DNA from 2 places in the Synechococcus sp. CBW1002 genome. Region 1 is predicted to be linked to the other one. Evidence: riboswitches for the same ligand, from Rfam matches in the RefSeq annotation. Region 1 holds a riboswitch; the other holds the start of a gene.
The links. Region 1 has a riboswitch for cobalamin ahead of H8F24_RS12480 (HupE/UreJ family protein). Riboswitches for the same ligand answer to the same signal wherever they lie in the genome.

Region 1 (7,722 bases):
CGGATCGAGCCTTGGGCTGGAGCAGTCCCTCGTCGCAGTAGTAGCGGATCGTCTTGACGGAGAGGCCTGTTCGCCTGGCCACCTCGCCGATGCGCAGGCCCGGCATGGGCACCGATGACAGCGATCCCCGCAAGGGCACAACCTGAACCCTCCAGTCCATGGAAGCTGCTCAAGCGTAGGCACCGGCAAGCGACAGCAGCCCTGCCAGCAACTGTCCACTGATCACGGATTACTGGAGACTTTCGCTAGGCTGCCGGTCCAGCAGGCGCTCTGCGCTCATCACCCGTCCCATGTCGCACCGTTTCAGTCCGTGGGGCGTGCAGGCGGCAGCCGCGATCGGAGCCAACCTCCTGTTCTCCGCCGCCGCTCTGGCCGCTCCAGCCGCAGGTTCGGGCGGCGTCCCGGCGATGTACGCCACTCAGGCAGAAGCGGAGAAAGCCGCCAAGCTGCACTTCAACTGCACGGGCGCCCACAGGATGGGCAACCAGTGGATGCCCTGTGCCGAGCACGGTGATGGCCAGGGCTCCGGGCCCTCCCACTGAGGATGAGCACTTCCATGGCCCAATGTGGGGACAAGCCCAAGCGGATCGCCTTCGGGGTAGCGCCCCTGGGCATCATCTCGATCGGCATCGTGCCGATGGGCGTGGTGAGCATCGGCGTGGTGCCGATGGGCGTCATCAGCATTGGCGTGGTGGGGATGGGTGTGCTGAACGCCTGTGTGGTGGGAATGGGCGTGCTGGTGGCGGGAGTGAATGTGATGGGGGTCTGGTGGGCAGGCCTGGAAGGCATGGGCCCGCAGCGCCTGGGGGCTCCTGCCGGTGCCCTGCATCAGCACCATCACGGCTCCGATAGCCAGTTGCCGGCCAACCTGTTGGCTTACCCCACCCGAGAGGAGGCCCTGGAGCAAGCCCGGAAACTCGGCTGCAGCGGCGTCCATGCCATGGGCTCCCTCTGGATGCCCTGCTCCCAGCACCCGCAGTAGGGGAAGTCCTCGGTGACCGTCAGCCGATTGAGGATGGAAGGCAACGGCCTGAGATCGATGGCGCGAACCACCTGGCCATGGGCCTGGCTGGCCGGGGTCGCCCTGGCCCTGGTGCCGATGTCTGTCTGGGCCCATGCCGATGCACACACCGGTGGTGGTTTCGTGGCCGGCTTGCTTCACCCCATCTCGGGCCTCGATCACGTGGTGGCGATGGTGGCCGTGGGCCTCTGGGGTGCGGTGCTCGGCCCACCGGCCCTGTGGGTGCTGCCGGTGGCCTTCCCCATGGTGATGGCCCTCGGGGGGCTGCTCGGTCTACTGGGCAATCCGATTCCGGGGGTGGAGATCGGCATCGCCGTCTCGGGTCTGGTGATGGGGCTGATGGTGCTGTTCGAGCTCCGACCGCCCCTGTGGCTGGCGGCGCTGATCGTTTCCGCCTTCGCGGTGTTTCACGGCCATGCCCATGGCGCGGAACTGCCGGCCGGCAGCAACGCCCTGCTCTACAGCCTGGCCTTTGTGATCGCCACGGGGCTGCTGCATCTGCTCGGGATCCTGCTGGGAGAAACGCGCCGCTGGCCCGGTGGTCGGCGCTTTGTGCAAGGGGCCGGTGGGGTGGTGGCGCTGGTGGGGCTGTGGTTCCTGGAGCAGGCCCTCACGTGATCGCGCTCCTCGCCCATCTCACCCCCACCGGCTTCGGGCCCTGGGGTGATGGCATGGCGCGGCTGTTTCTGGAGCCCACCGAGCTGCTGCTGGTGATCGCCCTGGTGCTGCTGGGCGTGCAGGCCCGCCAGCCCTGCAGCGATCGCCTGCCCTTGCTGCTGCCGCTGGCCTGGCTGCTGGGGGGCCTGATCGGCCTGCGCCTGCCATCGCCCCTGCTGCTGGCCGTCGTCTGCACAGGCCTGTTGGCGGCCCTGGGTTTGCTGGTGGCCCTCGGTCTGCGGCTGCGGCAGGCGCAGCTGCTGCCCCTCGCTGCTGGCCTGGCGGGGCTGTTCGCCCTGGTCGCGGGATCGGCCCTGGCCGGTCATTCAGGAGCGCTGGCGGCCCTGCTGGGGGAGACCGTGGCGATCGCGGTGTTGAGCCTTCTGCTTGCGCAGGCTCTGGCACCGCCGCATCCGCGCTGGCTGGCGATCGGCCTGCGGGTGGGCGGCAGCTGGATCACCGCCGCCTCGTTGCTGATGTTCGGTTGGCTGGTCCGCCACCCACAGTGATGCCTCTGCAGCCAGCCGGACCCACAATGGAGATCACGGTTCCAGTGGGTCACTCCCTGGAGGCAACGAGGAAAGTCCGGTGGGGCGCAGGGTTCTCCTGAGCCGAGTCCGGCGCTGTCCCGCAGCTGTGATGGGGGCCATGGCCCTCTCAGCCAGAACGCTCGCCGTGTTGAGCCCCTTCTTCGCCGGCGCGGACCGGATTCCATCATGACCCTTTCTGCTTCTGCCCGATCTCTGGCCCTGTTTGGCGCGGCCTCAGCACTGGCATTGCTGCTGGATCAGCCCGCCCAGGCCCATGGCATCGCCCACGGCGGCATCGCCGCCGGCTTCCTGCACCCGATCAGCGGTGTCGATCACCTGCTGCTGCTGGTCGGCGTCGGGGCCGCCGCCTCCTGCATTTCTGCGCAGCTGCTGCTCTGGGCTCTGGCTGGGGCGATCGGCGGTGGTGTGTTTGGAGCGATGGGCGGCACCCTGCCGGCCCAGGAATTCCTCGCAGCTCTGGCGATTACGGCGGTGGCCGTGCTGGTGCTGCGCAGTCTCCGCTCGCAGCAGAGCCCCCAGCTGGGTGCCTGCGCCGCCCTGGTGGCCGCAGCGGTGGCGGTACACGCCATGCTGCACGGCCTGGAAGCTCCGGCCGACGGCTCCGCCCTGCTCTGGTGGCTGGGGGCCTTCAGTGGCTCAGTGCTGGTGAGCGGCGGCAGCTTCCTGGCGCTGCGGCGTCTGCCCTTGGCCTGGACCCGTGGCGTGTGCGTGCTGCTGGCTGTCTGCGGCGGGGTGGCAGCCCTGGGGCCGATCGGCTTGCTGATGCGCTGATCGGAAAGGCGGGTTGGTTCACCAGCTGGAGGGGGACGAGGATCACCATCCCCTGGATCCCCCTTCCCTGGCTGCGCTCTCCTCGCCCCTGAAGATCCGCCCCTATGCGGCGGCCGACTGGCCTGGGGTGTGGGCCCTGCTGGAGCCGGTGTTCCGCGCTGGTGAAACCTTCCCCCACGACCCAGGCATCACAGAAGAAGAGGCCCAGGTGGCGTGGGTCGGGCAGAGCAAGGCGGTGATGGTGGCGGTGGATGTGGCCGGGGCCGTGCTGGGCACGTACTACCTCCGGCCCAACTCCCTGCGCCTCGGCGCCCATGTCGCCAACGCGGGCTACGTGGTGTCGGTGCACTGCCGCCGCCAGGGAATCGGCAGCCGCCTCTGCCAGCACTCCCTGCAGCTGGCTCGGCGGCTGGGGTTCCGGGCGATGCAGTTCAACCTGGTGGTGAGCACCAACAGCGCCGGCATCCGTTGCTGGCGGCGCAACGGCTTTCAGCTGGTGGGAACCCTGCCAGGGGCGTTTCGCCACAAGCAGTTGGGTTACGTCGATGCCTTGGTGATGTTCCAGGGGCTGGTCGAGGGGCCGAAGCCATGAAGGTGGTGCCTCTGCGGCACCCATTCATCTGATGGTGCCCACCTGCACATCGCCGTGGCAGGCAGCAGGCGTGCGGTGATCGGCGGGCACCTCTGCGCTGGGTCGCTGGTGCGCACCACCGCCGCATGGGTCTCCGAAGCCGTCAGGCCCAGCTCGGCGCCGAGGGCCGCATCGGTGGGCGCGGGGCCTGGATCCAGGGCCAGGCGCAGCAGCACCACCAGATCCTGCGGACGCAGCACAAGCTGGGGATTGGAGGGTGAGCGGGCCAAGGCCTCAGGGGCTATGTGGCATTCGCGAATAGCGAATCAAGCGCCCCCAGGCCCGCTGGGCTTCCTCGCTGTCTCAGGCTTCCGAAGCCGCCGGCGGCAACAGCCGCTCGATTGCCTCCGGGGGCACCCCTACCTGCTGGGCGATCAGCACCACCAGCTGCTCCAGCCGATCGAGTCGTTGCTCGAAGACCTGCAGCTCTGCGGAAGCTGCCTTGGTCCCCGGCTTGCCCGCACCGGCACCGCTCTTGCTGCCCTTGGCGGCCTTGACGGGGAGGGCGCTGCGCAGGGGCGGTCCATCGGGGTGACTGAGCAGGGCGTCCACCTGTTTCGACACCGGGCCCCTGCTGAGGCCCTTGATACCCCGCTGTTTGCACAGCTCCCAGAGCACCTTGATCGAGAGACGCTCCAGCTCCTCCCGACTGGCAGGGGCGTCCCCTTCCAGCACCGGTGGTGGCTGGCTGGTGGCCTGGGGTGTGTCGCCCAGCTCCTGCTGCAGCCCGCGGTAGAGGCGGGCGTCAGACTGGGCCAGGTCCCGCAACGTGGCCCGCAGGGTGTCAGTGAGTTGTCCCATCAGCCTTGGCCTCCCGGGCCTGCTGGGCCGCTGCGCTGTCCACGATCTCCACCTTGGCGAGTGGGGTCCGCTCCGGCTGATTCACGGGGCCGTTGTGGCCATTGCCTCCAAGGCTCAGCGGGGGTAGATCCTTGGTCTTCTCGATGAACTCCTGGCGCTTCTGATCCAGTTGCACCACCCGCTCCTTGGTGTGGGTCCAGCGGTTGATGAAGCGGATCACCGCCTGCACCAGGCCACCGAGAAAGGAACCGCCTTGAAAGTTCTTACGGCCGAGCTTGTAGCGGCCGAATTCATTGACGATGTCATCACCCGCATCTTCCAGATCTCCGGCAATCGCCGTGACGATTTCCAGCATCTGATAGATGTCGCTGCGCACGGAAGCTTCCCGGGCAGCGAGATCCAGCAAGTTCTGCCTGAGCGTGGCGGTTTCATCGCGCGCCTTGATCGAGCGGCTTCTGTACTGCCCGCGGCTGATCATCAAGCTCTTATAGGAGTTGCGCAGCTCGAGGTAGACGCTGTTGAGATCTTCCCGGCTCAGGGGCTCGGGATCAGGCGGGAAATCAGAGGTGGGGGGTAGGGAAACCATACGGCTGGCCAGTCAGGGTCAATCCTGCCTCCTGCGGCACCCAGCCCCAAAGCGAATCAGGCTGCAGAACTATGCGCATGCTGCATAATCCTGGCGTGAGGGCTTGGCATTCCTGGGTTCTTGGGCCGGAGGCTATGGGCTGCGCCTTCCCGGAAGGTTCACAGACCCACACACCGACAACGCCAGCGCGCCCCCCGTTTCGCTGCCGCCCTGGTCGCTCCCCATGCTGTACGCCTCTGGCATCCCTTCTGCGGACCAGGGTCTCGGCCGAACCCGCGGATGGTCTTGATGACGGATGTGCGCACCTCTACTGCTTCTTCGCAGGAGAAATGATCCAAATCTCGAGAGGCGGTTGAGGCTTGATCGGTTGTTCGCGGAGACCTTCTTTCCCATGGCCCAGATCGACCTGCTCCTGGCCGCTGAACTGGTGGTTGTCCTGCTGCTGCTGGCCACCCTCGACCGTCCGCAGCGCGGAACCTCGTTGCCTGAGTCGCCGCTGGATGCTCCACCGCAGACGGGATGGACGCCGGAGAACGACCTCCACGCCCAGCGCATCCTGCGGCTGGAGCGCCGTCGCGGTGTGCCTCCAGCACCCCTGTCCTGAGGGTACGGAGCGATGGGGCTACTTAGGATCGACGGATTAACGATCGTTCGTCAGGCAGGGCCGGTGATGTTCGGAGGTCAGGACCAGAAGGCCGAGTTTGACTACTGGTACGGCCAGGTTCACCTCAGGAACCTCCCGCTGATTGGTGCCCAGAACCATGTCCCCACCCAGGAGTTGCGGCACGAATGCACCAATTATGACGAGCTGAGGTGACTCAAGTCGGTTCAGGATCTCGATGAGCTGGAGCGCTGCCGTGTCATCACGATCATCAAGTATCAGTGCACCGCCAAGGTTCTGCAGCGGCGCACGGGCCTGCTGAGGGAATACGCCCGCCTCTGCGAAGACAACGTTCTCGATCAGGAGAAAGAATGCTCGCGTCTTGGTGCGCTCCTGCACAAGCTCAAGCAGGCCCTGCAGGGCAAGCAGGTTGAGGTCGATCGACTCAGCAATCGCATCAAGGTGTTGGAGGCGGAGGCCGTCGTGGCCCTGCGCTCCGAGCAGCAGCAATCCAAGGCGGAGCTGCAGTTGCAGAAAGAGCTGGATGCTCTTCGGCGTGCCTATGGGGCTGAGGTGGAGCGCCGCAAGCAACTGGCCAAGAACGACCAGAGCCTCGGCGGCCGTGTCGCCCACTCCAACCGCTATCGACGCGAGCGCGACGAGCTGCAAGAAGCCCTCAGAATCGAACGTCAGACCAGCCAGGCCCTGCGCCGGGAGCTGGAGCAGCTGCGGGGCGGTGAGCAGCTGGGCCTGGACCTCGTTGAGTGAGCACCATGGCCCGCAAGTCTTCCCCACGGCAGAAGCAACCGACGCTGGCCGACCTCAAGCGCCAGGTGTTTGCCCTGGCAACAGTCACCAGCACCAAGGAGCTCAAGCGAGCCAATGTGGATCTGCGCCATCTCGATTTCCGCTTCAAGGCCAGCTGGTCCTCAGCCCTGACGGTGTTGCAGCAGGCCGCTGCGGCCTATCCCGACTGGGACACCAATCCACCGGAGGAGTACAGGGAGTTGTTCGCCGAGATTGATCAGGCGGCTGCGGCCTACAGCGCCTCGATTGATCAGGGGCTCAAGCTGAGTGCCCAGCTGCGGCATGCCGCCGACGATCTCGAGGCCCTCTCCGGTGAGCTGCTGGAGGAGGCCGAGGAACTGAAGGCGATCGAGAAGGCCTCCCGCAAGCAGCGCCGGGCCCGCTCGCTCAACTGAGGTCGCCGCAGTGGTGCAGCGACAGCTCCAGCGCTCGCTGCGGCGCAGGGCGAGGCGATCAATCCGTTCGGTGCGAATCAAGCCCTCTTCTCGGCCCATGCTGTCTTCCTCATCGACGAGGGCGGTCCTCCAGGGCCTTGTGCTCAAGGGCTCTCGCTTTGGTGAGGGTCAAGTCACCCACCGCGAAATGGAGGACGGGCTTTCGCTGTTCCCAGTCGAGTCGTCGCGCAGGAGTCCTCAGCCTGCGCGACCGCGCAAGGGCTGGCCCAAGCCGGCCCGCCGCAGGAAATGAGACGCCTGGGGGCATTGGGTTCTGTGAGCGCTGCGGCCGGCCCTTGTCGCTGGCCGCGCTGGCGCTTGCGGTCCTGCGCTTGCCACCCGTGGCTGTTGCTTCCCCATCACGATCCACCTCCACACCGAAAGGCACGTCCGGCCCGAAGGTCTCGCCAGAGGAGAAGCTGGTCGCCTCCCTGCTCGCCCTGCTGGAGGCGGGCACCACTTCCTGGCGGCGCGAGTGGGATGCCGCCGCTGGCGGGCACCACGTGAATCTGCTCTCCGGCCGTCGCTACCGCGGTGCCAATCCGGCGCTGCTCACCCTGGGCATGCACCTACGGGGTTCAGCCCTGCCCTATTGGTGCGGCTTTGCCGAGGCCAAGGCGCTCGGGGTCTTCCCCCGCAAGGGCAGCAAAGCCGTGCACGTGCTGCGGCCCCAGGTGCATCAGCGCGGCGAAGGCCAGCTGGCCGAGGCTGTTCCAGTTGATGCGGCAGGCACGGGCGGAAGTGGGGGTGCTGGCCAGGAAGCCGCGGGGCCTGGGCGCAGCTGGGTGAGCTATCGGCCGGTGCCGGTCTTCAATGCCGCCGATCTGGAGGGCGAGGCCCTGGAAGGGCTCATCCTGAAGCG
Region 2 (7,722 bases), 680 kb from region 1:
GGGTGAGCGCCCCAGGCAGCAGGCCCAGTTCCGTCAACACCTGAAAGCCATTGCAGATGCCCAGCACCGGTCCGCCCCGCTCCGCGAAGGCGAGCACCTCCTGCAGCACCGGCGCGAACCGGGCGATGGCGCCGCAGCGCAGGTAGTCGCCATAGCTGAAGCCTCCGGGCAGCACCACCGCCTCCAGCCCGGCGAGATCGCGCTCCTCATGCCAGAGGAAACGGGTGGAGCGACCCAGGCAGCCCTCCATGGCCCAGCGCACATCCCGGTCGCAGTTGGAACCGGGGAACACCACGATGCCGATGGTCATGAGGGGGAAGTGGGGTGCGGGTACTGCGAGTGGGTGAAGCCGAGCCTGGTCCGAAGCGCTTTGGAGCCGCCTGGATCAACCGAGCTCCTGCAGGTCGAGGGTCCAGTTCTCGATCACCGGGTTGGCCAGCAGCCGATCGCTGAGCAGTTCAGCCTGGGCCTGGGCCGTGGCGCGGTCCGGCGCCTCCAGCTCCAGTTCGATCGCCTTGCCGATCCGCAACCGCGTCACCCCATCGACCCCCAGGCGGGCAGCGGCGGCCCGGGTGGCTTCGCCGGCCGGATCGAGCACCGAGGGGCGCAGGGACACCTGAACGCGAGCGCTGTAGAGGGGCACCGGGGCTGTCGGAGATTTGTTAAATCTTGGCAGCCCATCGCCCCCTTGACAGCCGCGGTAGTCAGCTTGAAGGGGTACCAGCTGCCCTGCCGTGCTGCCCGTGTCTCCATCGCTGGATCTGTGGCAACCGGTGGTGATGCTGGCGCTGTTGCTTGGACCGATCGCTGCACTGCCGGCCCAGGCGGATCCTGGCGGCTCCGATCCGGAACCAAGCTCCAGCTCTCCGATCGTGAGTCTTGATTGCCGCCTGGCCGATGGGCCCTGGCAACCCTGCGCGATGACGGTGATGAGCATCGGTGAGCGCTGGCAGCTGCAGGTGGGTGAGCGCCGCTACGACTTCCAGCACGACGGATCCGGCAGCGTGCGCATGCGCCAGGACCAGGCCGCTGGAGGCTGGCGCGAGGTGGAGAGCACCTGGAGCGCCGATGCTTCCCTCTGCTGGGATGGACTCTGCGCCCGAGGTGATATCCCCCTCGACTGAATCACCGTTAAGAGTTTGCGGAAAAACCGCCTGAGAAGCAGCGTTTTTCCCTCCTGAGAGCTGGTGCAGCTCATTTCGGTCTGGTTTTCAGAGTTTCAGCGGCTCAGAGCTCCCCTTTTGGTGTGTTTTGCCCCTTTGGGGCTCCCTGATCACTGCCGTCTGGGCACACTTCTGGGCAACCACCTGTTCACGCCGCCGCCATCGCCGGTTTGAGCAGGTTGCCCAGGCGGATCAGGTTGTAGGCGATCACATTCAGGCCGAACACCGCACTCACCTTCTCGGTGCCGCGCAGCTTGAACTGGCGCAGACCTCCCCACTGTTTGATCCAGCCAAACACCTTCTCGATGCCGCGGCGGGCATGGATCGACTTGGCGTAGCCCACGTGGCGGGTGGTGCGGCCATCGATGGCGGAACCACCAGATCGGGCGGTGTTCTGCACCACGTGCGGCGTCACGCCGATGCGGCGCATCTCGGCGACAAAGCCCCTGGTGTCGTAGTGCTTGTCGGCACCGATGGTTTTCTGGTGGGCACCGGGACGATCCGCGGCCATGGCTTTGGCGGCATCCCGCTCCCCGGTGCCCGTGGCTTGCGTGACCTTGCAATCGACGATCAGGGCATGGCGGTTGTCCATGAGCACATGACCCCGGTAGCTCGGTTGAGCCGGGTGGGCGTTGGATTTCCGGGCCAGCAAGGCGTCGGGATCACTGCCGGAGCGGTGGGTCTTGTTGCTGAGCTTGATGCCTCGGAAATCCCCTTTCGCTCGCTTCTTGCCGGGCTTTGGAGCGCCAAAACCCTCGCCAGGGCCTGACGGCGGTGGCGGCGGATCGTCCTGCCCATCGATCCGCTCCAGTGAGGCATGGGAGGCCCAGGCCTGCAGCAAGGTGCCATCGACGGAGAAGTGCTCGTCACTGAGCAGCGGCTTGACCTCCGGAGCACCCATCAGCTTCTCCAGGAACTTCCCCATCACCTGCTCGTTCAGCAGCCGCTCCCGGTTTTTTGTGAATGTGGTGGGATGCCAGATCGGATCATCTGGGCTCAGCCCCACAAACCAGCGGAACAGCAGGTTGTAGTGGAGCTGCTCGAGCAGCAACCGCTCCGAGCGGATGCCGTAGAACGCCTGCAGCAACGAGGCCAGCAGCAGTTGCTCCGGCGGCACTGATGGCCGGCCTTCTGCGGCGTACAGATCACAGAAGGTGGGATTGAGGCGATCGAGGGCCTGATCGGCCAGCTTGCGGATCCGCCGCAGCGGATGGCCGGCCGGGATCCGATCCTCAATCGACACGTAGGAGAACAGGGAGCCGCTGCGCTCCCGTTGACCTCGCATCTGGGCTGGACAGCTGGCCCATTCTCGCAGAGATGGCCGGGTTTTTCAGCAAACTCTTAAGGTGCAGGGGCAGAGTCGAGTGCATCGAGCAGGCAGACCTTGCAGGCCTCCGCGTCGAGACCCAGCCCCAGGGCCACCAGTTCAAGCCCAGGCTCGCCGGCCAGCTGGCTGGAGGGGGCGGTTTCGTACCAGCACTCCAGACGCGGACCCACGGCCTGAATCTGCAGGGGGCGTGGTCGGCCCTGCTGCCACAACCAACCCTTGAGCCGGATCAGCCCCTGGCGCTGGATCAGCTCAGCGATGGCTGGCTCCACCTGCTGACGCGACCAGTCGCCGGCCAGGCGCAACACCGCCGATCCCATCGCCACGTGGGCGTGGTCGTGGTGTTGATCGTGGTCGTCGGGATGGTGGTCGTGGTCGTCGTCGAGGTGCTCGCCGTGCTGATGAGCGTCAGCCTCGTCTGGCCGGCGGAGCTGCAGCACCAGCTCCGGGCTGATGTCACCCCGCTGCATCGGCAGAACGGCCGTGGCGCTGCGCAGGCGTGGATGGAGCTGCTGGCGCAGGCGATCGAGATCGTCTGGGCTGATGCGATCGGCTCTGCTGATCAGCACCAGATCCGCCGCCTCGAGCTGGTCTTCGAACAGGTCCTCGATCGCCGTGGCGTGATCCAGGCTCGGATCCGCCAGGCGTTGCGCCTCCAGCACAGCCGGATCCGCCACCACATGGCCAGCCGCCAGCGCTTCACCATCCACCACGGTGACCACGGCATGGACCCGCGTGCGGGTGCGGATCTCAGGCCAGCGGAAGGCATCCACCAACGGAGCCGGCAGGGCGAGGCCACTGGTTTCGACGACGATGCCGTCGAGCTGGTCCGAGCGCTCCAGCAGCCGCGTCATGGTGGGCAGGAAGTCGTCCTGCACGGTGCAGCAGAGGCAGCCGTTGGTCAGTTCCACCAACCGGCCTTCGGCTTCCTCTTCCGGGCAGAAGCCGCAATCGCGCAGCAGCGATCCATCGATGCCCACATCACCGAATTCGTTAACGAGAACGGCGAGACGCTGACCGCTGTTCAGAAGCAGATGGCGCAGCAGGGTGGTCTTGCCGGCGCCAAGAAAGCCGGTCACCACCGTGACTGGAAGGCGGGAATTCAAGGGGGCCATGGTTGGGTTCAGCCCACCAGGCTCGACCAGGCCCAGGCGCCACCGCAGCCGATCAGCCCGGCCGCAATCAGGCGCTGGCGGGTCGGGGTGAGGCTGGCAGCGGCCCGGCGCATCGCCCAGAGCGACACCAGCAGCAGAGCCATCTGACTGAGCATCAGGCCGATCAGATAGCTGCCGGTCGGACCGGCCGTCCAACCCAGAACGGCATCACTCAGCACGTAGCCATGCAAGGCAAAGGCAGGCACCAGAACCCATCGGGGCAGCCTGTCGAGCAGAACCAGGCCCACCAGGGTGAGGGTGAACGCCACGGCTGCTTCGGCTCCGGGCAGGTTGGGCAAGGCCAGCCCCAGAGCACTGCCACCCAGACCGGTGGCCAGCAGGGCCACCATCCAGGTGGCACGCTGCTGCAGCCCCACCAGCGACAGGGCCAGCAGGAAGAGCAGATGGTCGGGACCCAGAAGCGGATGGGCCAGGCCGCTGATCAGTCCATGGATCGGCGTGGGCTTCAGCCCCATCAGCTCCATGGCATGGTGCGCCTGTGCCGGCCCCGACAGCAACAGACCAGCCAGGAGAAGGATCGGCAGGCCACAGAGCGGCAGGAGACTGGAGCGAAGACGTCGGACTGGGGCAACAGATTCCGGGGGCTGTGGCGTGCGAAGCCAGAGGGGGCCGGAGCCCTCCTGGGAACCAGGGAAAGACATGCAGGGGTCCGGTCCGCGCCGGGATCGAGAGAGCAACCGGTGGGCGTTCTGGCTGGGCTCCAGGACTGGAGCCATCACAGCTGCGGGACAGCGCCGGATTTTCACCGGACTTTCCCCGTTACCTCCGGAGGCTGTTCCCCTCCGAAACCGGAGCTCGAATCTATGCGGTCAGACAAGCAGCGGGCTTTGCAGCGGTCGCCATGGCAATCCAACGCATCAAGGGATTCGTCTCACCTGGGCTTGGTCGGCTTCGGTCTGGTTGGCCATAGCTCGACTGGCCTCGGCTAGGTTTGCTCAGCGGCAACCCAGGCTTTCGGCTGTGCTGACGCCTGTGACTGGATTGGAGCCGCTGGCTCGCTTGCAGAGGGCCTTCTGTTCGGTCAGATCCAGCACCGCATCGCTGAAATCGGCGCCGCTGATCTCGGCATCGCGGAAGCGGCTCTGCATCAGCATGGCGTTGCGCAGCCGGGCGTCCCGCAGATCGGCACCATCAAACCGACTGGCGTAGGCCACCACATCGCCCAGGTCGGCCCCCTGCAGATTGGCGCCGCGCAGGTTGCTGGAATTGAACACGGCACCCCGCAGATCGGTGTCGCTGAGGTCGTAGCCCTGCAGCTCGGCCTTGAGAAATTCCTGCTGCTTCAGGTCGCGGCCGTGCATGTCCGGTTGCAGGTCCTGGACGGACCGTTGGCCGCGCAGCTCCGGCGCCGTGATCGCCCCAGCTGGAAGGGCTCCGCCGAGCCAGGCGGGTCCGGCGAGCAGCACGGACGTGCTCAGCAGCAGAGCGAGTGGGGCCTTCCTGCTGAGCATCCAGCCGCCACAACGGGCCAGGAACCGCAGACAACGGCGGAGCATCACGGCGCGGGTACGGTGGCCCTTCAAGTTATGCCAAGGGGTTCGCCAGCGCGAGCACCCCTGGCAACGGCCTCCTGTTCATGAGCATGTCCCTGCGGGTGGTGGTGCCACCCCATCCCCTGATCGGCCACTGGCTCACGTTGCTGCGCGATGCCCAGACCCCGCCCGCCCTCTTTGCCACCGGCATGGCCGAGCTGGGACGCTGGCTCACCTACGAAGCCCTGCGCGACTGGTTGCCCCATCAGCGGGTGACCGTCCAGACCGACCTGGCCTCGACCGAAGGCACGGTGGTGGATGCCTCGGTGCCGGTGCTGGTGGTGCCGATGCTGCGGGGCGGGCTGGGGCTCTGGCAGGGAGGCCAGACCGTGCTGCCCGTCGCCACGGTGGCCCATGTGGCAGTGCAACCCACCGGCTCCGGCGATCTGTTCTGGGCACTCGACGCCCTGCCCGCGGTGATCGCTTCCCGGGTGGGGGTGCTGGTCTACGCCCCGGAAATCGGCGATGGGCGCGACCTGATCGCCGTGCTGCAGCGCCTGCAGCAGCGGGGCGTGGAGGGCCAGCGGCTGCGGGTGATCTCCACCCTGGCGGCCCGTCCCGGTCTGAGTGCCATCGCTGAAGCTTTCCCGGATCTCACCATCTATTGCGCCTGCATCGACGCTGAGCTGGATCCGGCCGGCAGGCTCTCACCGGGAATCGGCGACGTTGTCCTTCGCTTATTCGGCAGTCTCGGGGCTGCTGCCTAGGCTCAGGTTTGTCGCTCCCGTACCGGAAGAGCCCATGTCCACCTCTCGCCGTTCCTCGGGTCCGGATGCAGGCGGCAACCCTGGCTATGGCAGAAGCAGTCTGGTGCTCAGCGCCTTCGCCGGTGCGGCACTGGGGGCGGCAGGACTGGGCTGGTGGCTGCTCAATCAAGCGGATCGCCGCCGCCAGCGACTGCGGCAGGAGCGACTGCTGCGCCTCTCACGCCTGCAGGGCGCTGGAGCCGGGGACAGCGGATCTTCGGATGAGGGCCTGACCTCCAGACCAGGCGATGGCAGCCCCAGCGAGGCCCAGTTGCACGACAAGGTGCAGCAGCTCAACCAGGCCATTGAAGATGTGCGGCGACAGCTCGAAAGCCTCACCACCAACGGTAATCGTGCTGTGAATCGGGCTTCCAACGGAGACAGCTGAGCCGGATCGGTAGGTTGCTCTCACAGCCAGTTCCGCTCGCCCGCCATGCTCCGCTCCGCTGCCATCACCCAGGGCATCCAGCGTTCACCCAACCGGGCCATGTTGCGGGCCGTTGGTTTTGGAGACGGCGACTTCAACAAACCGATCATCGGCATCGCCAACGGCTACAGCACGATCACGCCCTGCAATCTGGGGCTGAACGATCTCACCCGTTGCGCCGAGCAGGCTGCCCATGCCGCCGGGGCCATGCCCCAGACCTTCGGCACGATCACGGTGAGCGATGGCATCTCGATGGGTACCGAGGGGATGAAATATTCCCTGGTCAGCCGGGAGGTGATCGCCGATTCGATCGAAACCGCCTGCAACGCCCAGAGCATGGACGGGCTGCTGGCGATCGGTGGCTGCGACAAGAACATGCCAGGCGCCATGCTGGCCATGGCCCGCATGAACATTCCGGCCATCTTTGTGTATGGCGGCACCATCAAGCCCGGCAAGCTCGGCCCCTGCGATCTCACCGTGGTGAGTGCGTTTGAGGCGGTGGGTCAGTTCTCCGGCGGACGCATCGCCGAGGAGGAACTGGTGGCGATCGAGAAGAACGCCTGCCCGGGTGCTGGAAGCTGCGGCGGCATGTTCACCGCCAACACGATGAGCTCCGCATTTGAGGCGATGGGGCTGAGCCTTCCCTACAGCTCCACCATGGCGGCCGAAGATCCGGAGAAAGCCGAGAGTGCGGCCCGATCAGCCGAGGTGCTGGTGGAGGCGATCGCCAACAACATCCGCCCGCGCGACCTGCTCACCCGCGAGGCCTTTGAGAATGCGATCAGTGTGATCATGGCGGTGGGCGGCTCCACCAATTCAGTGCTGCACCTGCTGGCGATCGCCCGCACGGCCGGCGTGGAACTCTCGATCGATGATTTCGAGCAGATCCGCCAGCGGGTGCCGGTGATCTGCGATCTCAAACCCAGCGGCCGCTATGTCACGGTGAATCTGCACCAAGCCGGAGGCATTCCCCAGGTGATGAAGCTGCTGCTGGATGCCGGCCTGCTGCATGGCGATTGCCGCACGATCGAAGGCAAGACCCTGCGGGAGGTGCTGGCCGACGTTCCCAGCCAGCCCCCCGCCGATCAGGACGTGATCCGTCCCCTCTCCAACCCTCTCTATGCGAAGGGACACCTGGCCATCCTCAAGGGAAACCTGGCTCAGGAGGGTGCGGTGGCCAAGATCTCAGGAGTGAAGACCCCGGTGATCACTGGCCCGGCCCGGGTCTACGAAAGTGAGGAAGCCGCCTTGGCCGCCATCCTCGATGGCCAGATTCAACCCGGCGACGTGGTGGTGGTCCGTTACGAGGGCCCCGTTGGCGGTCCCGGCATGCGCGAGATGCTCAGCCCCAC

Region 2: linked by a shared signal. The riboswitch ahead of H8F24_RS15760 (HupE/UreJ family protein) and the one ahead of H8F24_RS12480 (HupE/UreJ family protein) in region 1 are both predicted to bind cobalamin.

Annotation. Positions count from the first base shown of each region.
Region 1 covers NZ_CP060398.1:2,523,955-2,531,676, reverse strand. Annotated here, with positions in the region: gene H8F24_RS12505 (MerR family transcriptional regulator) at 1-160, opposite strand, end outside; gene H8F24_RS12500 (DUF3721 domain-containing protein) at 291-542, shown strand; gene H8F24_RS12495 (hypothetical protein) at 557-982, shown strand; gene H8F24_RS12490 (HupE/UreJ family protein) at 1,040-1,639, shown strand; gene H8F24_RS12485 (phosphoglycerate kinase) at 1,636-2,187, shown strand; cobalamin riboswitch at 2,207-2,371, shown strand; gene H8F24_RS12480 (HupE/UreJ family protein) at 2,395-3,000, shown strand; gene H8F24_RS12475 (GNAT family N-acetyltransferase) at 3,014-3,592, shown strand; gene H8F24_RS12470 (hypothetical protein) at 3,538-3,861, opposite strand; gene H8F24_RS12465 (hypothetical protein) at 3,935-4,432, opposite strand; gene H8F24_RS12460 (hypothetical protein) at 4,416-5,018, opposite strand; gene H8F24_RS12455 (hypothetical protein) at 5,410-5,622, shown strand; gene H8F24_RS12450 (hypothetical protein) at 5,659-6,129, opposite strand; gene H8F24_RS12445 (hypothetical protein) at 6,103-6,387, shown strand; gene H8F24_RS12440 (hypothetical protein) at 6,393-6,821, shown strand; gene H8F24_RS12435 (ArdC family protein) at 7,280-7,722, shown strand, end outside.
Region 2 covers NZ_CP060398.1:3,199,847-3,207,568, reverse strand. Annotated here, with positions in the region: gene purQ (phosphoribosylformylglycinamidine synthase subunit PurQ) at 1-310, opposite strand, end outside; gene purS (phosphoribosylformylglycinamidine synthase subunit PurS) at 386-643, opposite strand; gene H8F24_RS15775 (hypothetical protein) at 744-1,124, shown strand; gene H8F24_RS15770 (IS5 family transposase) at 1,312-2,448, opposite strand; gene cobW (cobalamin biosynthesis protein CobW) at 2,505-3,605, opposite strand; gene H8F24_RS15760 (HupE/UreJ family protein) at 3,614-4,306, opposite strand; cobalamin riboswitch at 4,327-4,473, opposite strand; gene H8F24_RS15755 (pentapeptide repeat-containing protein) at 4,601-5,116, opposite strand; gene upp (uracil phosphoribosyltransferase) at 5,242-5,904, shown strand; gene H8F24_RS15745 (hypothetical protein) at 5,939-6,331, shown strand; gene ilvD (dihydroxy-acid dehydratase) at 6,377-7,722, shown strand, end outside.